Regions from separate parts of the Virgibacillus salidurans genome, predicted to be linked through region 1. Evidence: riboswitches for the same ligand, from Rfam matches in the RefSeq annotation. Region 1 holds a riboswitch; each other region holds the start of a gene.
What was found. A riboswitch is a leader RNA that binds a small molecule or an ion and turns the genes downstream of it on or off. The one in region 1 is predicted to bind S-adenosylmethionine.
Positions count from the first base shown of each region.

Region 1 (8,145 bases):
ATCGGTTCTACCGACGAATTTGGACGCCCTTTATTACTGCTGGATAATAAAAAATGGATGGATCCAGTCACAGAAAAACCTCGGTTAGGCGATACCGAGATTTGGTCTTTCATTAACATTACCGGATTTGCGCATCCGATTCATATTCATTTAATTCAATTTCAAATGTTAGATCGACGTCCATTTGACCTGGACCAATATAATGAAGATAGAAGAATTGTATTTACAGGAAAGGCCACAGCTCCAGAACCAAATGAACGAGGTTGGAAAGACACGGTTTCAGCACCTTCCGCACAGATCACTCGTGTTATTGCTAAATTTTCTCCCTATACCGGAGACTATGTCTGGCATTGCCACATTCTAGAACATGAGGATTATGACATGATGCGTCCGCTTACCGTCATCAACTCTGAAGATTTATAAAGCTTTATATTTTTGTTGGAAACAACCCTCCATGATAATTTTCCTTCTTTTAAGCAAAATAAAAGAGATTGGAGGGATTTATGTGGATAAAAAGAAAAGAAAGCAACGAGCGGAGAGTGTTGTTGCCCCGGGTATGGATGAAGAAGATTCTTATGGTGAAAAAGCAACCAAGGCCGAAGTTGAACAGGAAGAATCGACTAAAGTTACAAGGCTTGTAAATGATGAATATGACCCAAGTGGAAAATAATATGTTGTTGAATGGTTCTTGGCGACCGAAATCTTGGGAAAAGCATCCTAACGGGCGCCATGAGCTGTTCATGGCGACTGAAATCTTGGAAATGCAGTCTTAATGGGCGCCATGAGTTGTTCATGACGACTGAAATCTTGGAAATGCAGCCTTAACGGGCGCCACGAGCTGTTCATGATGACCGAAATCCTGAAAATGCAGCTTATAACGTTGCCATGAGCGGTTCATGACGACCGAAACCTTGGAAATGCAGTCTTAACGGGCGCCATGAGTTGTTCATGACGACTGAAATCTTGGAAATGCAGCCTTAACGGGTGCCATGAGCGGTTCATGAGGACCGAAATCTTAGAAATGCAGCCTATAACGTCCTCATGAGCGGTTCATGACGACCGAAATCTTAGAAATGCAGCCTATAACGTCCTCATGAGCGGTTCATGGTGACCGAAATCTTGGAAAAGAAGTCTGATACACCAGTATGTAAAGTTAATAGCAAGATTTGTTCTTCGCTTTTTGTGAAAGTATACAACCTTGACCACTGGATCGTTTATATTGATTTGGATAAAAAAGAATATCACAGAAATTAATACTCCAACTTACTCCCTTTAACTTTTCACTCGAAAATAACTTCTTTCATTGAGTCTTTCTCTTCCAAACCATTTTTCTCCCTATAAATCTTTTACAAATTCCATGTAAACCACCGACCATGGCTATCTGTTTCTCCTACAATAAAATTGTGTTCATTGCCGTCCAGATAGTAGTCCAGATGCAACTCACCGTCCCACATATTATTGTATAGATGAAAGGTGTCCCGCTCCTTGCCCATATTTCTTATTTCTTCTAAAAGCATTAATTTATCCTGGTTTGAAAACTGATTCGCTACGTGTGTATGGAACACAATTATTGCTGAATCTTTAGGAATTTCCTTAATGATCTCAGGCAATAACGCGACCCCGTCTCCCTCGATTAAATTCAAATGGTTCCTTGTGGCATAATTTGCCGCGCGTTCAAATAATTCCCGTCTGTCATTGTGCTCCGGCCAAATTAACGCTTTTAACCACAAGAAATCATCAGGATCATTTAGATCACTTACATGTAAATCAATCCCTGTTCTGGATGCAACCGGCGGACTATTCTTACGTAAAAGCGGGAAACCTCTCCCCTCCACCTCCCCATTAATTTGAACAATAGAATCATTATTTCCATATACATCATCTGTTTTATAGGTGTAGCTGTATTTATCCCACAACAGTTGCAAGCCAGCACTCGTTCCTATTTCTATCAACGCCAAGGGCTTCTGCACTTTCTCATATGCAAAACAAAAACTGGGATAAAGGTAACTACAACGCCTAACCTCATTAGTTTGGACTAATTTACGTTGCATTACTGTAATTATTTCATCACTGTATTTCTTACAAAAATCCTTGAGATAGGGAAAACATTGATTTGGATTCTCGGGGGTATCTGTGATGCTTCCATAAAAATTCTTCAAATGATGTGATGTACCTTTTAGTAAAAGAAAATGCACAGCACCAAAAAATAAATTCGGAATTGGTTGCCCTCCCTGGGAATTGGTGCACAATTCTAATAACCCTTCATCTTCAGCTGTTCTTTCAGACAAAATTTCATATAAATTGCTTGATCCTCTGCACTCATTAACAGCAAAACTCTTAAAACGGTGGAAAATTACTGATTTATCCATGGAGACTCCTCCGTCACTTTTTGAATTAAATACTCCAAATCTTGACACCTATATTATCATAAAATTCACACCATTTTAATGGCGAAAACTAATTTTTTTATACACTAATACCCCCAAATCAAATTTCATTTCGATTATTGCTATAGAAACAGCTAGGGTGTTTCACTACTATAATCGGCGAAATTAAGAATTTAGGGGTAGAAAAGCGTGAATTTATTTTAAAGGACCTCTAGAAATAAAAGAACCCTTCTATTCGGGTCCCTCAGAGTAATCCTCTTAAATCGTACTATCAATAAATAATGTCAATACTTTAGCACCCTCATTGTCCACAGGGATAAATAAATGGGATTTTGATCCTTGAAAATAGGCACTGTCACCTTTTTCCATGTAATGCTCTTCTCCATCATAATACAAGTAAATTGCACCTTCGAGAATAAATATAAATTCATCCTGGGAATGGGTATAGGTCTCTTGCCGATGGTTCGTATGTTTAGGTGTCACGTGAACAATGGTTGGTTCTACACCATTATATTGGGATCTGTTCGCGAGCAACTCATAGGAGTAGCCCATATTCTCGTCTCCAATTTTAGACTGTCTGTTTGCTTTTGAAAGTAGTACCAGTTCTTGTTCTGATTTGTCATCCAGCACCCATGAGAGAGGAACCTCTAGAGCATCACTGATTTTGGATAATGTAGCGATTGCAGAAGCGGCTTGGCCGTTTTCGATTTTGGATAATAAGCTTTTGGAGATGCCGCATTCATCTGCAATTTGCTGTTGTGTTTTTTTGCTGCGTGCACGCATTTGTTTTATTTTTTTACCTATATTATCAAGATTTATGGTAACTCTCTCCTTTGCCATTTAAGTCGAATATATGCCTTTAATCATAGAATAGCTCGGCTTTACAGTCAAGGAGAGAATCTTTAAACCTTTAACACATGAATATGATCGATTAGGCCGTACTTACATAATGAGCAAGTGTCTTACTTGGCAATTCCTTTCCCAATTTATTCTGCATAAATAATGCTGCCTCTTGTATTTTACGTTCCTGAATCCCTGTTTTCACACCTAAACCATGCAGGAGATACAGCACATCATTTGTTGCTACATTGCCTGCTGCTCCCGGTGCATAAGGACAACCGCCCAAGCCTCCAACAGAACTATCAAATCGAGTTATGCCGTATTGCAGGGATCGCATAATATTAGCGATAGCCATTCCTCTTGTGTCATGAAAATGCATGATAATTTTCTCTTTCGGATAGCGGGATAACACCGCTTCAAGCAGCTGATCCACTTGGGAAGGAACAGCCGAACCGATTGTATCTCCAAGTGAAATATCATCTGCACCATATTCCAACAATTGATCACAAACACGGATAACTTCTTCAGGCGTTATTTTTCCTTCAAACGGACAATCAAATACGGTTGAAACATAGCCTGTTACACGTTTTCCTTCTTGTTTCGCCTCTTGGATAACGTCACGCATTACGGGAAAAGTTTCTGCTATTGTTTTATTTATATTTTTTTTATTGTGGGTTTCGCTTGCTGACATAAACACCGAAGCCCCATCAATCCCAGCTTCCAGCGCATGTTCAAGCCCCTTCCTATTTGGGACAAGCGCCGAATAGAAGACACCCGGATGTTTGATTATCCGCTTTCCAACTTCTCTGGCGTCAGAAAGATTCGGTATCCATTTCGGATGGACAAACGAGGAATACTCAATCTCCCTAACGCCTGATTCGGAAAGCATATTAATCCAAGCAACTTTATCGTCAGTTGAAATCCAGCTCTTTTCATTTTGCAAACCGTCTCGAGGTGCCACTTCTTTTATTTGAACAAAATCTGGCCAATTCTTCATGGTTTCCCCTCCTATTAATCATAGATGATGAAACATTTTCCTTCTATATAAGAATACGCTTACAAAAAATATTAGTTTGTTAGTTCAATTCTATTCAACTTTATATATTTATATTCAACTTTGTTGAATTAAGTGTATAGTCTTTAATGGTGAAATGTCAACTGTTAAAATTAAAAAAGAACCTGTGCTCACTGATTAAGTGGTAGCAGGTTCTTTTAGCTCTTTACGCGAAAAAGTTAATTCACCAACACGCCTTTGGTATTCTTCCCGGGATGATGATCCGGCAGTTGGTCTCCTTGACCGAATAAGTTATCCCTGAGTGTAGTTCCTTCATATTCTTTTTGAACCAATCCTCTATCCTGTAGAATTGGTACTACGTATTCAACGAAATCCTTAAATGTTCCTGGAGTTATCGCATAAGCAATATTAAAACCATCAACTCCAGCTTCATTCACCCATGCTTCCATCGTGTCGGCCACCTGCTCCGGTGATCCGACAGTATACGGCCCCATTCCGCCTATTCCTACAAATTCTTTAATATCTTCTGCGGTTGATGGTTTATCAGGGTCTATCTTCGTAAAGTTTTCTACTGCAGATTGGATTGCATTGCTCTCTACATAGCGTAAATTTTCGTCTGGGTCATATGCAGTTAAATCTATTCCAGTCCATCCACCGAATAAGGCGAGCGCACCTTCATGGCTAATATGATTTTTATAGTCATTAAATTTTGCCACAGCCTCTTCTTCTGTTCGACCAACTATCGGTGTAAACATTGTGAGTACTTTCACCTCTTCCGGTAATCTCCCTGCCTCTTTGATATCAGCATGTAACTTATCAACGGTGTCTTTCGTTGCAGATATCGTTGGTGCACCTATAAACACACATTCGGCATTTTCAGCTGCAAATGCGCGACCTTTCGTAGATGCTCCTGCTTGATAAATAACAGGAGTACGCTGTGGAGATGGTTCACTCAAATGCGCTCCAGGTACTTTAAAATAGTTCCCTTCATGATTAATGTCATGAACTTTGTTAGGATCGGTGTAAATGCCATTTTCTTTATCTACCTTAACAGCATCGTCCTCCCAGCTTTCTTCCCAAAGTTTGTAGGCAACGTCCAGATATTCTGCTGCTATATCGTATCGCTCGTCATGCTTAATTTGGCCTTCCAATCCCATATTGACAGAGGCACTTTTCAGATAAGAAGTAACAATATTCCATCCGATCCGCCCTTTAGTTAGATGATCTAATGTGCTGATTCTGCGTGCAAAAGTGTAAGGATGCTCATGTGTAACAGATGCTGTTACGCCAAAACCAAGATGCTTTGTAACTGCTGACATTAAAGGGACTACCAAGGAAGGGTTATTGACTGGAGCCTGTGCCCCTTGACTTACAGCTGCATCACGTGATCCCTTATACACATCATAAGTACCTAATACATCCGCAAGAAATACAGCATCAAACCGTCCCTTTTCCAACAATTTAGCAAGTTCAATCCAGTATTCGCTATCTTTATAGCGATATGACTCATCATCCGGATGGGTCCATAAACCAGGGGACTGATGCCCAGGCGTGTTCATATCAAACGCATTTAAATAAATCCTCTTTTTAGCCATATATGTTTTCCTCCTTGAAATTTCGTTATTTAAGTAAAAAACACTGCTGACGCCTGTCTGTTAACGATTTCGATAAAATATTGAAGTTGCTTTTTCGTGCGCTGTAAAATGTCCGCATCGATAATTGGATTTTCCTGCTGTTTATCTATTTGACTATCAAGCAGATAAAGTCCTTTTAAATTATGCCCCTTTAATGTGGCCAACACCGGTTTCAAAGCGTATTCGATTGCTAGCAAATGCGACGGACTCCCCCCTGTCATCAGCGGAAGTACTGGTTTGTGCTTGAGTACATCTTGCGGGAGGATATCGAGCAATGCTTTTAGAACACCTGAATATGCACCTTTATACACCGGCGATCCAACTATAATACCTTTTGCATTTTGGACTAATGCCGTAATTTCCTGAATGGCCGGACTATCAAACTTCCCTTGGAATACGTCTTCAGCTGGCACGTCTTTAACAGAAATATGAGTCACTGAAAAATACTCCTGTTGAAGTAAGGCCCCTAAGTATTTAAGTACTTGTTCCGATCGCGAAAATTCAGAAGGACTTCCCGATAGCACAACAATTTCACTCATGTGATCATCCTTTCTTATCATTTGTCTTTTTTCTAAACTTTCCTCTTTAGCTAAGAACTTCTGTATGTAACCATAAAAATAAGCCCCCTTTTCTTATATGAGAAAAGAGGGCTTTACTTTGATATTCCGCTCTTATCTCCCAAGAATTACTCCCGGTGGAATTAGCACCTTCCTGACACTAATCAGGGGTTGCTGAAGCTTCATAGGGCCACATCCCTCAGCTTCTCTTGATAAGAATATTTAGTTATAATGTATAGTGTATTTTAATTAATCCGATAAGTCAAGTGGGTTTTGAAAATTTAAATACAGTAAAATTAGAAAAGGAGCTCCAAATATTATCGGAGCCCCTTTTCCCTACTACAATCATTGTTGTTCTTCATTTAGTCTATCTTCTATCTCTGTCATAATTTCTGCAGCCTCGTTCCAATTTCCTTCAGATAGCGCATCCTGGTAGGAATTAAACAGATCTGAGAACTCTTGTAATATCTCATCTGATTCTGAAATTTGCTGTTCCTGTTCACCTGGCTCTGCTGTCTCTTCAGGTGTTTGCTCCTCATCCGGCTGACGATCCGGATCTACAAGATTTAACATTTGCTCAAGCGACTCCTCAAATGTGGCTTCCATGACGATATGATCATCGTAGGCGATGATAACTTGCTTCACTTCAGGAAGTGACGTCTCGTTGGAAGATTCAATATAAATTGGTTCCACATACATGACCGTATCTTCAATCGGAATGGCGAGCAAGTTCCCACGTATGACTTCAGATCCGCCTTGTGACCAGAGATTCAGCTCCTGAGAAATCGTACTATCCTGATTGATACGATTTTCAATTTGTTGCGGACCGTATACATTTTCCTGTCTTGGAAAACGATATACAAATTTTTCACCATAATGCTCTCCATCATTACGCACACCAATCCAGGCAATCATATTTTGTCGATTTCTTGGTGTATACGGCATCATCAAAATAAATTCTTCTTCTTCATATTCAGGTAGTTTCATTGTTACATAATAAGGCTCCATCTCAATATCTTCATTAAAGTATTTCTCTGTCGGGAACTCCCACGCATCTTCCCGGTTATAGAACATTTCAAGATCGGTCATATGATAGGTGCCGTAGATGGATGCCTGAATATTAAACAACCTTTCAGGGAAGCGGAAATGAGCCCGCACGTCCTCTGGAATTTCCTCTGTGAAGAGTTCAGGAAACATGTTTTCATATGTCTGCAGCAATGGATCTTCCGGATTTGCTATATAAAAATCCACTTCTCCAGTGTAAGCGTCCACGGTTACTTTTACCGAATTTCGAATATAATTGTTGTTTTCCTGATAGGATTCCGAGTATGGATATCTTTCAGCTGTTAGATATGCATCCATCATCCAAGCAAGACTGCCGTCATCACGAACAAAAATATACGGATCTGAATCATATTCGAAAAATGGTGCGATTCGATTAACACGGTCCATGATATTTCGGGTTTCAAGAAACTGACTCTCATCTGTTATCTGATCGGAGACAAACATCCGAAATGATCCCTCTTTTAAAGCAAATAACGCCCGATTAATCCCATCTAACGTAATACCCGAATCTTCTTCATACCGACTCGATACGTTTTCATCACCAGAAGGATAATCAAATTCATCCACTTCTGAATTAACAATTACATTCGGATAAGCCTCTTCCCCATAGTAAATTTGAGGACGTGTTATGTCCAAATCCCCTTCAG
Region 1 covers NZ_CP074373.1:1,427,364-1,435,508, reverse strand. The annotation lists partial or broken gene KFZ58_RS07490 (multicopper oxidase family protein) at 1-423, shown strand, start outside; gene KFZ58_RS07485 (hypothetical protein) at 506-670, shown strand; gene KFZ58_RS07480 (DUF2332 domain-containing protein) at 1,347-2,369, opposite strand; gene KFZ58_RS07475 (helix-turn-helix domain-containing protein) at 2,646-3,227, opposite strand; gene KFZ58_RS07470 (hydroxymethylglutaryl-CoA lyase) at 3,319-4,224, opposite strand; gene KFZ58_RS07465 (LLM class flavin-dependent oxidoreductase) at 4,461-5,837, opposite strand; gene ssuE (NADPH-dependent FMN reductase) at 5,867-6,415, opposite strand; SAM riboswitch class I at 6,545-6,652, opposite strand; gene KFZ58_RS07455 (UPF0182 family membrane protein) at 6,779-8,145, opposite strand, start outside.

Region 2 (8,145 bases), 880 kb from region 1:
CTATTCGTGAAGTAATGGAAGAAACAGGTGGAAAAGTAGAAGACATAAATTATATTGGCCAATACTATGTTGCCGGAAAAACGGAAACCATTATTAAAAATGTCTATTTCGCTCAAATTGATCAACTCATCCAGCAGGACACCTATTTTGAAACAGACGGACCTTTCCTGTTAAAAACAATCCCGTCCAACGTTAAGGATAATCATTTATATAGTTTCATTATGAAAGATGGCGTGTTGGACTATTGTATGAAACATATTCGAAAGACATGGCTTACCGTCGGATCTGAGTCGCAAAAGCGTTAATTTTATATAGGCTGTTTTTTAAAAGACTGGGACTGCACCAAAGGTTCCCACCGAAGACATTTGTTGTTTTTGACATAAAAGATGAAAACTGCGACATAATTTAAAATTAAGATTGATGCTTTCACCCGCCGCTACGGAAATACATTCCGCTTTCCGCGGGCGGCTGGTGAGCCTCCTTGTGCTGGCGCACTGCGGAGTCTCACCTAGACCTTTGCTCCCGCAGGAGTCTTCATGTATTTCCTTCGCTAGCATTAGTTACTATATATTATTTGTGTAATAAAACGAAACAGTTTCGTTGCTCTCATCACGAGTCCGGGTGAGTGGAGGGCAGTCGACTCCTGCGGGAATAGCACGTGTCCGAAGACCCCGCAGAGTGGTTTTCTCGAGGAGGCTGAGGCCGTGCCCGCGGAAAGCGACTGCCCGGAACGATCCCGGACGGCGGCGAGTATTGCACATAATGTCGCAGTTTATATCAACTAAAAGAGACAATACTTACGAAAAGAGCTTTTATATAAGAAAAAATCGCCTATAATCTGGAATAGGCGATTTTTTCGTGTGATTTTCTTAATTAAGTTGAATGCTTAATCAGCCATTTTTCAATTTTCTCTACGATTTTATACATAATCGCAGCAAATATTGCAATGAGGACTAAGCTTGACATCACAAGTGAAAAATCAAATACTTGGAATCCGTAAATAATTAAATATCCTAAACCTTGCTTTGAAACGAGAAATTCACCAACAATGACACCAACCCATGAAAGGCCTACATTTACTTTTAATGTAGAAATCATTGCCGGAAGTGTTGCCGGAAAAATGGCTTCCTTAAAACGCTGCCACCTCGATGCTCCAAAGCTTATGAGTACTTTTTCATAATTTGGGTCGACTTCATTGAAAGCAGAATACACGACAAGCGTCGTAATAATCACTGAGATGATTGCCCCCATGGTAATTATCGAAAAATAACCAGGACCGAGGGCGACAATAATAATGGGACCAAGCGCTACTTTAGGCATCGCGTTCATAATGACAAGATAAGGATCCATAATTTTGGAAAATCGTGTGGATGACCAAAGTAATGTAGCAATTACTATACCTAGAAGCGTACCAATAATGAAGCCAAGCACCGTTTCAAACAATGTTACCTGGATATGTGTGACCATTGATCCATCCGTAAATCGGTCAACTAGTAAATTGAAAATTTTAGTTGGAGAACTAAATATCAATGGATCAATCCAATATAATCTGCTCGCAAGCTCCCATAGTGCTATAAATGTTATTAAAATAGAGATCTGCCAAGCGAAAACAATCTTCTTTTCACGCTTTAACTGATTTTTATAGGCTTCATAAAGGTGGTAATCGGATTTAGTTTCCATTATTATTTGACACCACCTTTGATTCTGATGAAGCTTTATCTTCATGTTCCAACTCATCCCATATTTTATCGAAGAGGATTTGATATTTTGGATGTCTTCGAACTAAAAAAGGCTTTTCGTCACGTAATTCAATAGGGACTTCGAATACTTTAGCAAGGCTTCCGGGATTGGCATCCATAATACAAATACGGTCACTCATGGCAATTGCTTCACCGATATCATGTGTAACAAGGATGGTCGTTTTGTGATACATTTTTAGTAGATGGGATACTTGATCCTCCAATTTGAGTTTTGTTTGATAATCCAGAGCTGAGAATGGTTCATCTAACAGGAATATTTTCGGATCATTTATTAATGTTCGAACAAGTGCGACCCGTTGACGCATTCCACCGGAAAGGGAGCTTGGATAAGCGCCCGCAACGTCTGCTAAACCAACGTTGTTAAGTAAATCCAATGCTTTTTCTTTGGTTTCCTCTGTGTCATTGTTGTTGATTTTCGGACCTAATAAAACATTGTCAATAATTGTTTTCCATGGAAATAAATAGTCCTGCTGCAGCATGTATCCAATTGCTAATTCGGAGTCACTTATTGGTTTCTGCTGCAGAAGTACATGCCCGGCAGTTTGTTTCATAATCCCCGCAATAATAGAAAGGATTGTTGATTTTCCACAACCGCTTGGGCCGAGCAGGGCTACGAATTCGCCTTCTTTCACAGATAAAGATATATTATCCAATGCTTTTGTGTAGCTGTTTTTAGAAAAGTAATGATGTGTTACTTGATCTAAGGTTAGAAAAGACAAAATGGGGACCCCCCTCCTTAGTTAGTGATAACTTCCTCAGCAATTTCCGTATTTACAAGGTCCTCGTAACCTACATCTGCGGGTAATTCACCTGCTTCTTCCATAATCGCCTTTAGATTTTCCCATTCTTCTTCATCCAAGGTGGGATCTGTTGAAAAGGAGCCCTGGTTTTTATAACGTTCGATCGCTGTAGCTAACATATCCACTTCGGTATCCTCGAAATAAGGTTGGATGGATTCTGCGATGTCTTCGGCACTATTTTCCTGCACCCATTGCTGTGCTTTATAGATTGCGCTTGTAAACTTGCTAAGTGTCTCTTCATTTCCGTCCATATAACTTTCCTTCGCCATATAGGAAGTATAAGGTACTTGACCGGATTCCTCTCCAAAGGAAGCCACAATATGACCGTTTCCTTCTTCTTCAAAAACACTTGCTGTTGGCTCGAATAACTGAACATACTCATAGTCGCCTGATGCAAACGCTCCTGGTATATTGGCAAAATCAATATTTTGACTTAAATTCAAATCGGCATGTGGATCAATGTCATGATTTTTTAATACAAATTCACCAACCATCTGTGGCATCCCACCAGTACGCTGCCCTAGAAATTCACTTCCCCGAAGATCATCCCATGTAAATTCAGGGTCAGGCTCCTTGGCAACCAGAAATGTCCCATCTGTAGCAGTTAATTGTGCGAAATTAACAGCATAGTCTTTTGAGTCCTGTGCGTACACATAAATAGAAGTCTCGGAACCAACAAGTGCAATATCAGAACCGTCTGATAATAGTGATGTCATTGTTGTATCACCGCCCCATGTTGTCTGCAGTTCAACATCCAATCCTTCTTCTTCAAAAAAACCTTCTTCAATCGCAACATATTGCGGTGCATAGAAAACAGAACGTGTCACCTCGGCAAGTTGAATCTGCGTATTTCCATTCGATGAATTACATGCGGAAAGGAAAAGAAGTAGCACAATTGAAATAACAGCGATAAGCTTTGTTTTTTTCATACAGTTCGACCCTTTCAATTTCAGTAATGATATGTCAAAATAGCTTATGCTTTCTGGAAAAAATGTGTGAATGCCTAGTTCCGGTAAAGTGAAATTATTTTCGGAGTTGCCATGACGGGAAGAATCAACCTGAGAGCAGAAATAACTGGAGAGCGGAAAAAACCGATCTCCATCGTAGAGATCGGTTTTCACCAGCGGACTTGCTCGCTCCGCTTTTCCACATATAAATGAAATCCTTTGGGATGAGGAAACAATAATTTTTATGCTTTATACAATGGTCCTGCTTCTTTAATGGAATCAGTTACTTGTGAGAATTTCTCAAAGTTCTCATGAAATTTCATGGCAAGTGATTGAGCGGCAGTCGTATAAGCATCTTTATTTTCCCATGTCTGTTTGGGAACAAGTACTTCGTCAGGTACACCCGGTACGTGTATTGGAATTTCGAGACCGAAAATACTATCTTTCGTTGTTTCAACTGCATTAAGTTCTCCCTCTAAAGCGGAATGAACCATTGCACGGGTGTGCGATAATTTCATTCGCCTGCCCACACCATAGGATCCACCGGTCCAGCCGGTATTTACTAAAAAGACATTGGAATTATGCTGGTCAATTTTTTCTCCTAACATTTCCGCATAAGTTGATGGTACCAGCGGCAGGAATGGTGAACCAAAGCATGCTGAAAATGTAGCCTGTGGCTCTGTTACCCCGCGCTCTGTACCTGCCAATTTACTTGTATATCCGCTTAAAAAGTGATACATGGCTTGCTCTTTCGTTAATTTACTAATCGGCGGCAAAGTTCCGGAAGCGTCAGCTGTTAAGAAAATAATTGTATTCGGATGTCCGGCAACGCTTGGGCTTATAATATTATCAATATTGTCTAATGGATAGGCGGCACGTGTATTTTCTGTTAACGACACATCATCATAATCAGGAAGTCGTGTTTCATCATCGAGAACGACATTTTCCAGCACGGAGCCAAATCGAATCGCATTAAAAATTTGCGGCTCTTTCTTCTCGGACAGGTTGATACACTTTGCATAGCAGCCCCCCTCAATATTAAATACGCCGTTTGGACTCCATCCATGCTCATCATCACCGATTAAGCGACGGTATGGATCAGCGGATAACGTTGTCTTTCCAGTTCCCGATAGACCAAAGAATAATGCAACATCGCCTTCTGGGCCAACATTTGCCGAACAATGCATTGATAAAATATTTCGTCTCGGCAGTAAATAATTCATAACCGAAAAGATAGATTTCTTTATTTCCCCGGCATATTCCGTTCCACCGATCAAAACAACCCGCTTTTTAAACGAAATAATAATAAATGTCTCTGAATTGGTACCATCAATTGCCGGATCTGCCTTGAAATTCGGTGCTGATACTACCGTGAATTCAGGCTGGTGTGAAGCAAGTTCTTCATTTGTCGGGTTAATGAATAATTGGCGAGAAAATAAATTATGCCATGCATACTCATTAATTACTTGAATTGGAAGACGGTAAGCAGAATCCGCTCCAGCAAACCCTTTGAATTGATATAGCTCATCTTTTTCCTCTAAATACGTGAGTACTTTTTCGTAAAGCTTATTAAAGGAGGTTTCATCAATGGCTTGATTAACGGGACCCCAATCAATAAAATCCTCACAAATGTCATCCTTCACAATAAATTTATCTTTTGGTGAACGACCTGTATAGGTTCCTGTCGTTGCCCGAACAGCCCCGGTTGCAGTAAGAACACCTTCATTTTTTGATAATATATTCTCGACCAAACGAGGAACAGGTGCATTTTTAATCAGGTTTTTATGGGAAGATATATTTTTGTCTAATGCATTTTCTACCGTTTTCATATGAAATACCCGCCTTTTGATGATTTTTTAAAATATAAAATTATCATATGCATCAATTTGTAAATAGTATAACACATTATTAACATTAGTCCACACTATTTATTGGATTTTTTTCGGAAATTTTTCTTCAATCTGCTAAGCTATTAAATAGTTGACATAGAAGGCTGCTTTCGTTAAGCTAAATTGCGAACGGATCTCTTATTCAGAGTTGGTGGAGGGACAGCCCCTATGAAACCCAGCAACCATCACTACGGTGAAAAGGTGCTCACCTGATGCAAGGATATTCCTTGAACAATAAGAGCGAAAGGCTTTGGTACCCTTTCCTCAGATTGTAGGAAGGGCTTTTTTAGTTGGTACTTTGAATAATAAAATGCATAGAATAATAAACAGAGTTCCGTAACATCATTAAAGGGAGGATTTAGCCGTATGGCTGCAAATCGTCGTTTATTTACATCTGAATCCGTAACAGAAGGGCATCCGGATAAGATTTCTGATCAAATATCAGATGCTATTCTGGATGAAATATTAAAAAATGATCCGCATGCACGTGTTGCTTGTGAGACAACGGTAACCACAGGGCTTGTATTAGTATCAGGAGAAATTACGACGAGCACGTATGTGGATATTCCTGCAACTGTTCGTCAAACGATTAAAGATATAGGCTATACAAGAGCAAAATATGGATTTGATGCTGAAACATGTGCGGTATTAACCGCAATCGATGAACAATCCGCAGATATTGCAGGTGGCGTTGATCAGGCACTTGAGGCGCGTCAAGGTAAAATGAGTGATGAAGAAATTGCCTCGATTGGCGCAGGAGACCAAGGTCTTATGTTTGGCTATGCATGTGACGAAACCGAGGAACTCATGCCCCTGCCAATCTCTCTAGCCCATAAGTTATCAAAACGATTATCAGATATGAGAAAAGAAAAAGTTCTTTCCTATCTGCGCCCAGACGGGAAAACGCAAGTAACCGTTGAATACGATGAACAAGATAATCCAGTTAAAGTAGATACCATTGTTATTTCCACACAGCATCATCAGGACATTACTGGTGCACAAATTGAAAAAGATATCATTGAACATGTTATCAAACCTGTTGTGCCAGGACATCTACTGGATGAAACAACCAATTATTTTATCAATCCAACAGGGCGATTTGTTATAGGAGGTCCACAAGGAGACGCAGGTTTAACAGGCCGTAAAATTATGGTAGACACATATGGGGGGTATGCCCGTCATGGCGGAGGCGCGTTCAGCGGGAAGGATGCAACGAAAGTAGATCGTTCCGCAGCATATGCAGCTCGCTATGTGGCCAAAAATATCGTTGCAGCCGATTTAGCAAAAACGTGTGAAGTACAGCTCGCTTATGCAATAGGTGTTGCAGAGCCTGTATCCATTGCGGTCAATACATTTGGTACAGGTCACGTCAGTGAAGAAAATTTTGCAAGAGCCATTCGGGAAATATTTGATTTACGGCCTGCTGGCATCATTCGTATGCTTGATTTACAAAAGCCTATTTTCAGAAACACAGCTGCCTATGGCCATTTCGGTAGAACGGATATTAAGTTTCCATGGGAAAAAACGGATAAGGTAGCTGAATTAAAGGCATTGGCGGAAAAATTTGATAAAGTTTAGAGTTATACCATACGGCGGGATCTGCTGTATGGTATAATTTTTATGTAAGGAATTGGAAATTTTAAAAATGTTGAAAGTCACAATATAAACGCTTTTTAATTATCTTACTTTTTGGTATTCACTGATCACTCGTGCAGTACGATAATAGAAAATATACAAGGGAGATAACAAAATAATAACCGGAAGCCCTCCCAGTATAATGAATCTGTTCGTTTAGACCGCTTGGAAAAAGAAATAGAACATATTAAAAGAAATCTAGATAAAATAATGGATACGTTAGCACACAATTCATCTATCTCAAGGTTGATGTTAAGTGAAATGTTTGCACAGGTGCTGAATCCATTGAATCATGGGAAGTCTTAAAAACCGGGAGAGACACACTCCAAATCGGGAGACAGCCACTCCCCTCGGCTATACCCTAAACACACCCCTAAAAATCCGTATGATTTTTATAATATTGTCCTTTTTCCACATATGATTTCCTTACCCGTTCCATTTCCGCATAATCTTCTTCGGTCAGATCACGGACAACTTTTGCAGGTCTGCCCATCGCCAGTGTATGTGCAGGGATCTTTTTCCCGGGCGGAACCAGGCTCCCTGCACCAATAAATGCGCTTTCCTCTACTTCGGCACCATCCAAAATGATTGAACCCATGCCGACTAACGCTTTTTTTCGGATGATTGCGGAATGTAATGTAACCTGATGCCCAATGGTTACATCGTCTTCTATAATTAAGGGATTATTTGGGCTTTGGTGAAGCATGGATAGATCCTGAACACTGACTCTTTTCCCTATTCGAGTTGGCGCAACATCCCCGCGAATAACGGTTTTAAACCATATGCTGGACGCTTCATCAATTGTTACGTCTCCGTTTATCACAGCATCTTTTGCGACAAATGCTGTATCGTGAATGGAAGGGTTAGTATTTTTATAATGACCTATCATTTGAATCCTCCTATGGTTGTATGGTGATATATATAGTATAACAAAAAGTTCCATGAATGGAGGAATTATACTTGGCAAGGCGTGTACCCACAACAGCAATAACGCTAATGAACGCCGTATATAGAAAAATTTTCCCAGCAGTAGATCAGGAATTGTCCCATTGGAAAAACCGCGCAAAGCAGATCCCGAATTCGGAGCTCAGGGCGCAGGCGCTTGCAAGCATTG
Region 2 covers NZ_CP074373.1:2,311,905-2,320,049, reverse strand. The annotation lists gene ytkD (RNA deprotection pyrophosphohydrolase) at 1-305, shown strand, start outside; gene KFZ58_RS11950 (ABC transporter permease) at 874-1,680, opposite strand; gene KFZ58_RS11945 (ABC transporter ATP-binding protein) at 1,670-2,479, opposite strand; gene KFZ58_RS11940 (ABC transporter substrate-binding protein) at 2,497-3,489, opposite strand; gene pckA (phosphoenolpyruvate carboxykinase (ATP)) at 3,750-5,336, opposite strand; SAM riboswitch class I at 5,532-5,637, shown strand; gene metK (methionine adenosyltransferase) at 5,763-6,974, shown strand; gene KFZ58_RS11925 (gamma carbonic anhydrase) at 7,405-7,920, opposite strand; gene KFZ58_RS11920 (tetraprenyl-beta-curcumene synthase family protein) at 7,992-8,145, shown strand, end outside.
Region 2: linked by a shared signal. The riboswitch ahead of metK (methionine adenosyltransferase) and the one ahead of ssuE (NADPH-dependent FMN reductase) in region 1 are both predicted to bind S-adenosylmethionine.

Region 3 (8,145 bases), 1.8 Mb from region 1:
ATATTTTGGACCGCATTACCATATATTCGCAGATGCGTGTCACGCCAGTAGCCAAATTTTTTATCTTTCCCAAGATATTCATCACCAATGTTAAACCCGCCAATATAGCCAACTTTCCCGTCAATTATTGCTAATTTACGATGATTCCGGTAATTGATTTTAAAGTTTAATTTGGCAATTTTTGGCGGAAAAAATGCCTCTACAAGGACCCCCGCATGTTGCAGACGCTTAATATATTTACGTCCCAAGCTCCTTGATCCCATATCATCATAGAGTACGCGAACCTCTACACCTTCGTTTGCTTTTTTCACTAAAACATCTGCAAAGCGCTTGCCCAGCTGATCACTCCGAATTCTGTAGTATAACAAATGAATATGATCTGTTGCCATTTCCAAGTCCTGGATGAGTGCATCAAATTTCGCGGCACCATCTGTATAAATATCAACTTTATTATCATGCGTAAAAATCGCATCATCATTCCTCAAGTGCAGGTAAACTAAATCCTCATGTTCCGTTAATTCATCTTGTTTAAAATGGAAACTTCCATCTTCAAGCGCGCGCAACTGCGACTGTACTGCTGCTTTTACGCCCAATCGGCTTTTGGTATCCCATGTAAAAATGCGTTTTTTGCTAATTGGTCTTCCAAAAATTAAATAAAGGACAAACCCTGCAATTGGGAGAAAAAGCAACACCATCAACCATGCCCAAGTGGAACTGGCATCTTTTCTTTCCAAAAAGACAATAGAAAGTCCTAACATTATATTAAAAACGATAATAAACCCTAATAAATATGCCCATATTCCCATCAAGCAAATCTCCCACCTATTTGCGAATGATTAATTTTTGTCTACCTATAATATAGCATAAAGTTACATTTTTTTCGCAACGTACTCATTAATCACGCCAATGTATTTTATACTACCCCAAAAATCGGAAAAGAAAACACGTCTTTATAGTGGAGACAAGAGGATAGAAGTTGGAGGTCGGATTGGAAATCGGCGAGGTGACCGATTTCCATTCTTCATTTTACACTTGATCTAATGCCTGTTCTAAATCCTCCCAAATATCCTCCCATGCCTCAAGCCCGACAGAAAGGCGAATAAGTTGATCCGTTATCCCCATTTTATTGCGCGATTCTTCCGGAACAACTGCGTGGGTCATCGTTGCAGGATGCTGTATTAATGTCTCTGCATCACCAAGACTCACGGCAAGTTTTAAAAAGGACAGCTTATTTAACATTGCTTGAGCATCCGCTTTTGTCCCCTTGATTTCAAATGAGATCAGACCACCGCCACGCTTCATTTGCTTTTCCTTTATCGGATAATCCGGATGACGCCCATCACCTGGGTAGTAGGCGTTTGCAACTTTCGGATGCTTGCGTAATTTTTCAAAAACCCTTTCTGCATTATCACAATGACGATCCAAACGAATGGCCAAGGTTTTGAGTCCTCTAATCAAAAGCCAGGCATCAAACGGAGACATAACGCCGCCAATGTCCTTCTGGGTTGTCATAGCAACCGAATCAAGGAAATCTTTTTTCCCCACAACTAAACCTGCGACGACATCACCGTGCCCGCCAATATATTTCGTCGCACTATGGACAACAACATCAGCTCCCAGCTCAAGCGGCCGCTGTAGATATGGGGTTGAAAATGTATTATCAACGACGACAGGAATACCATACTCTTTTGCAACTTCTGCAACCAGCTGCAAATCGATCAGCTTCATTGTCGGGTTAATCGGGGTTTCAACATAGATTAATGACGTCTCCGGCCTAATCAGAGAGCGAATTTCCTCCTTGGATTCCATAGTGGAGAAGTCATGGGAAATATTGTATTTATCCTTCATCATGGTCAGTAATCCGAATGTGCAGCCATATAAACCGGATGAGCATACAATATGATCACCTGCTTTGGTTAAGGCGATTAAGACGGCAGAAACTGCTGCCATCCCTGAACCAAATGCAAGCCCCCGCTCTCCATTTTCAAGTTTCGCAATACGCTCTTCCAGCACGGTAACGGTTGGATTTCCTATTCGCGAATAGACATACCCCTCTTCCTCACCGGCAAATCGGCGCTCCCCCTGCTGAGCCGAATCAAATGTATAGGTCGATGTTTGAAATAATGGTGTGGTCAAACTCCCAAGCATTTCTTTTGAATCATACCCTTCATGAATAACCGCTGTTTCAAAGTGTTTATGTTTTTTTGACATGAAATTTCCCCCTCATGATTAATGATACGCTACTACTATCATAATCTACAAAACTCATTTTTGAAAGCGTTTTCTTAATCTGATTAATTGCTTTACGATATATTTCCTCTTAAAATTAGTTTACTATAATGACGGAGGGCGCTATATGAAAAACAATCTCGGAATTATATATACAGCATTGGCTTACGTACTATGGGGATTCCTGCCAATCTATTGGAAATTGGTTGAGGACGTTCCTCCCGGGGAGACACTGGCACATCGTATTGTCTGGTCATTTATTTTCATGCTTGGCATTGTATTGATTTTACGAAAATGGACTCCTTTTATACAGGAATTGAACGTCATTATCAGAAACAAGAAAAGACTGCTCGGCATAACCCTTGCATCTATTTTCATCAGTTTGAACTGGCTCACATTTATATGGGCAGTCAATAGTGATCACGTCATTCAAGCAAGTTTGGGATATTATATTAATCCACTTATCAGTATTTTACTGGGGATTATTGTGCTGAAAGAGAAAGTCACAAGAAAACAAGCGCTCTCCTTTATTCTTGCGGGTATCGGCGTCATCTACCTAACATTCAGTTTTGGTGTATTTCCATGGATTTCTATCATTCTAGCGCTTACTTTCGGGTTCTATGGTTTATTGAAAAAGAGGCTTGACGTTAGCGCCATGTTCGGCCTGACCATTGAAACCATGATCGTCACACCGATTGCCTGTCTTTATTTATTCGCCATTCCTGACAGTGCTTTTACACTGGAAAATCTGGTCTCACCTGTGAATTTTCTGTTAATCGGCGCAGGAATCGTGACCGCAGTTCCATTGCTGTTATTTGCAAGCGGAGCTAAGCTAATTCCGCTAGCGATGGTCGGCTTTCTGCAATATATTGCCCCAACGATCATGTTAATTCTCGGCGTATTTCTATACGAAGAACCCTTTACCAGCGGGCATGCTGTAGCATTTGTATTTATTTGGTCTGCTTTGTTTATTTATATGAGTTCAAGATATAAGCGGGGTGGTGCTAGGCGGGAGGCTCGTGAAAAATAAGTCATCTGTATGACTGGGGTTGGAAAAGGGGCAGGAATGAGCGTCATAAGAAGTTCATGGCGACAATAAATCAGGAAAAGATGTATTTGACGTCGACATGAACCTTTCATGACTACCGTGAATCCGAAAATGATACCTTTAACGTTGTCATGAGCTGTTCATGGCTACCGTGAATCCGAAAATATCCCCTTTGACGTCGTCATAAACCGTTCATGGCTACCGCGAACCCGAAAATATCCCCTTTGACGTCGTCATAACCCGTTCATGACTACCGCGAACCCGAAAATATCCCCTTTGACGTCGTCATAAACCGTTCATGGCTACCGCGAACCCGAAAATATCCCCTTTGACGTCGTCATAACCCGTTCATGGCTACCGTGAATCCGAAAATATCCCCTTTGACGTCGTCATAACCCGTTCATGGCTACCGCGAACCCGAAAATATCCCCTTTGACGTCGTCATAACCCGTTCATGACTACCGCGAACCCGAAAATATCCCCTTTGACGTCGTCATAACCCGTTCATGGCTACCGCGAACCCGAAAATATCCCCTTTGACGTCGTCATAACCCGTTCATGGCTACCGTAATCCTGAACATGTTCCCTAACGTTAACATGAACCGTTCATGGCTACCTTAAATCTAAGAAAAGGAGCTAAAGCGGTAGCCATAAAAGGTCTAATCGCCGCATTCAGCATAGTAGGAGTATTTTCCATGACCTATACGTATGAAATTTTTGTTCAATACTCTACTAATCGTTTTCTTTGATTTAATTTCGTTACACCAATCATGAATCACTGTAGTTGTTATTTTTTCATTAGGAAATAGCAATTGAAATTGACCTACATTCCTTAATATAGAAGCATCCGTGTCCTCTTCATGGCCACAGCTATCACAAACTATGTATCTATCTTTTACAGATAACAAAAAGGAATTACATGCAAGGCAGGTTATTCCCTTTTTCAGTTCAGCATAGTCATAATTGGGTATACGAGTGAATGGGGATTCATCTTCACTAAGCTTTACTAGCATTTCAGCAATTTTTATATTTTTATTTCCACCTGATGAACTTCTGCTTAATTGTCTTAGGAAACGATTGAGTTGACTGGGTAAAATAATAGGCACGTCTATAGATGCTTGGAATAATGTGAATTCGGGATTGATAAAAATGATGTGTGATTTGACTGGAAGGTTAACACCGTGATGTTGGAGTAATTGTCTGAGTAAGGATTCGCATCGCGTCAGTTGCAAGACGGGATCTTTAATTTCCTTTTTTGATTTTGTGTACCATCTTTCATTTTCAATAAAGAATTCCCCTTCGTAATTTTTCACATCAATAAGATGGATGAAATTTTCATAAATGATCAGTGTATCAATTTGAAAAAAAGTATTATTCCATTCAAGCAATAAATCATGTAATATGATTAGCCTGTCCGACAATCCCTCCAATCGTGCTGCAAATTTTTGTTCACCTTCATATCCCTTCTCAAGGATTACATAGTATTGCTTATCCGTATCTGATAGATGCATGCGCATATCTAAATATCGGAGGAGCTGCAATTCTCTCGATTCGGTAACCGTCATTTTCTACTTCCTCTCATTCTTTTTAAACTAATAGTATGAAAAAACACCCAATTTATCAAGTTTAATTGAATTCAATTAAATAAAAATTTATTCCCCAAAACGGTTGACATTCCATCCAAATTACCGTTATACTGTTCAGTAATTTAGAAAAATTAATCTCTTATCAAGAGTGGCGGAGGGATAGGCCCTTTGATGCCCGGCAACCTGAAGGCAACACAATTTGCCTTTTACGGTGCTAAATCCTACAGATCAACATTGGTCTGGAAGATAAGAGGAGGATCGTTTACATATACGCCCTCTTCTTAGGAAGGGGGTTATTTATTTATCCCCTCTTCCTCCCAGATACGTTAAAAAGCGGCACTACTGCCAAAAATCCAAGGAGGAATTATTCATGTCTAACTTTCAATTTCACAATCCGGAAACAGTATTACTTCACGGGGGCCAAGAACCGGATCCTGCAACTGGGTCAAGGGCTGTGCCAATCTACCAAACAACATCCTATGTATTTCGCGATACGGAACATGCGCAGAATTTATTTGGCCTAGCAGAACCAGGAAACATTTACAGCCGTATTATGAATCCGACTGTCGATGCTTTTGAGACTCGGATGGCACAACTTGAGGATGGAATCGGGGCTGTCGCAACATCATCCGGGATGGCAGCAATTACACTTTCCATTCTTAATATTGCTGGTTCAGGTGATGAGATCATCGCTGACAGTAATTTATATGGTGGAACGTACAATCTTTTTGCAAATACATTGCCTCGTTACGGTATCGATGTAAAATTCGTTGACGGCACGGATCCTGAAGCAATTCGAGGTGCTATTACAGATAAAACAAAGGCTGTCTTCGCTGAAATTATTACAAATCCAAGTCTGAATATATTTGATGTGGAAACGGTTGGCGAAATCGCACATGAAAACAATATTCCTTTAATCATTGACAATACGTTTGCCACGCCATATGGCACAAAACCACTAACATGGGGTGCAGATATTGTCGTCCACTCTGCGACAAAATGGATTGGTGGGCATGGTACAACAATCGGCGGTGTCGTTGTGGATGGTGGCCGATTTGATTGGGGCAACGGACGCTTCCCTGGTTTTACCGAGCCCGACGCAAGCTACAATGGCCTCCGCTATGTTGATCTGGGGCCAGCAGCCTATGCGACAAAATTACGTGTGCAGCTCCTGCGTGATATCGGTGCGTCCCTGAGTCCACAAAGTGCGTTCTTATTCCTTCAGGGGTTGGAGACATTGCATCTGCGTATTGAGCGTCATAATAAAAATGCCGAAGAGGTCGCAGCTTATTTACAAAAACATCCAGCTGTAGAATGGGTTAATTTCCCAGGGCTAGAAGAGCACCCATCCCATCAGCTTGCGAAAAAATATCTTGCTAAGGGATTCGGTTCTGTTATCACGTTTGGTATCAAAGGCGGCCGAGATGCCGGCAGAAAGTTAATTGATAATGTTACACTCTGGTCCCATGTTGCTAATGTCGGTGATGCAAAATCACTCATTATTCATCCAGCATCAACCACACATCAACAATTAAGCGCGGAGGACTTAGAAAAAAGCGGAACAACGGAAGAATTAGTCCGCCTATCGATTGGCATTGAGTCACCGAAAGATATTTTAGTCGATCTAGATCAAGCCATTGCCAAAGCTGTGGATCAGCCGCCACTTTTTGAAGCTACGGAAGAAGATGCTATAAAATGGCTGCTTACTTCCCCATTTGATCGTAAAGATGGAGGGGCTCGTAAAAAAGTAATTGCAACTGTGACTGATTCTGATAACAAACTTGATAAAAGCGGCAAGCAACTGGCAAAACTCGGATTCAGCGTTATCCCTATCAATGGTGAGTCGAAGCTGGAGGACATTCCTGAAGAAGTGGATGCCGTATGGGTGAACAACAAACAGCTACCGCAATCAACCATTGAGCAATTTATCAATAAACAGGGAAAAATATTGTTAGTGGAAGCACCGGATACGAATGATCAAACATTAGAAAATGCACGTGCTGCAGGGATTACCGTGATTACGAATAAAAATCCGTATGAAGAAGCGGTCCGTCTGAGGAATAACCGTAAAGTAGCGGATCCGTTGGAAGTGTAAGTTGTTGTAAATGCTTAGGGTGAGGTTTTTCTCTGGGGTTGATATTTCTGCCCTGAGGTTGATTCTTTCGCCCTGGGCGAAACTTCCTCCCCACAAGAAGTCATCCAATTTAAGTTTAACTTCTCTCTATAAAGGAAAAAGCATTAAAAATCGCCTTCACAGAAGGCGATTTTTTAGTATGATAAGATCAATCCAAAGGTATATTAAAAATACTTTCGAATTTATTTGCGACATGAGACAATATACTAATTCATACGTATAATATAACAGCCGGGTGTGGTAAACATGAAGAAGAAAAATTTTATGATTGCGATTTTTGTTCTTATCATTGGGGCAGGAATTTTTGCATTAATCAATCGACCTACCGCAACTTTAGATAATATAACGCCTCCGCCAGGTGATGAGACAGAAACAACTCAAAACGAGACAAACGAAGAAGCTAATGAAGAACCGCAGGAAGAAGAGGAAGAAACCGAACAAAGTGATGAAACTGATCAGAGGCAGTTTTCAACGACAATTTTCGAGGCGTTTCAGGAAACAGTTGATTTCTTTACCAATCGAGACACACACATTGTTGCTGTTGGCGACTCCCTAACACAAGGGGTCGGAAGCAGTGATGACCAGGGCGGTTATGTTGAAATACTGGATCGCGCTATCAATGCTGAAAACCAAATTGTGTCATTTGATAATTTTGGCATACGCGGCGATCGATCAGATCAGCTGTTGGAACGCTTGGATAATCCGGAAGTTTCCAACGCAATTGAAGAAGCGGATATTGTTTTAATAACGATCGGGGCAAATGATATCATGAAAGTATTCAGGGAAAATTTTACGAACTTAACGATCGAGGAGTTTAGAGAGGAACGGGTCAATTATGAAGAAAGGCTCAACCAAATTTTTACCAAGCTTCAAAATATAAATCCGAACACCGATATATATTTATTAGGATTTTATAACCCCTTCGAACAATACTTTCAGGATATTGAAGAACTTGGTATGATTGTGGAGTCATGGAATAGAACCGGAAGTGACATTGCCGAGGAAGACGCGGCTATCACATTCATCCCAACAGTCGATTTATTCAATGATCCAGACGCAGATTTATTCGCAGACGATAACTTTCATCCAAATGATCGTGGCTATCAACGAATGGCAAGAAGGGTGATGGATTATTTAACTAATGAAGA
Region 3 covers NZ_CP074373.1:3,475,599-3,483,743, forward strand. The annotation lists gene cls (cardiolipin synthase) at 1-806, opposite strand, end outside; gene megL (methionine gamma-lyase) at 1,027-2,211, opposite strand; gene rarD (EamA family transporter RarD) at 2,357-3,259, shown strand; gene KFZ58_RS17315 (nuclease-related domain-containing protein) at 3,937-4,788, opposite strand; SAM riboswitch class I at 5,000-5,116, shown strand; gene KFZ58_RS17320 (PLP-dependent aspartate aminotransferase family protein) at 5,234-6,958, shown strand; gene KFZ58_RS17325 (SGNH/GDSL hydrolase family protein) at 7,244-8,145, shown strand, end outside.
Region 3: linked by a shared signal. The riboswitch ahead of KFZ58_RS17320 (PLP-dependent aspartate aminotransferase family protein) and the one ahead of ssuE (NADPH-dependent FMN reductase) in region 1 are both predicted to bind S-adenosylmethionine.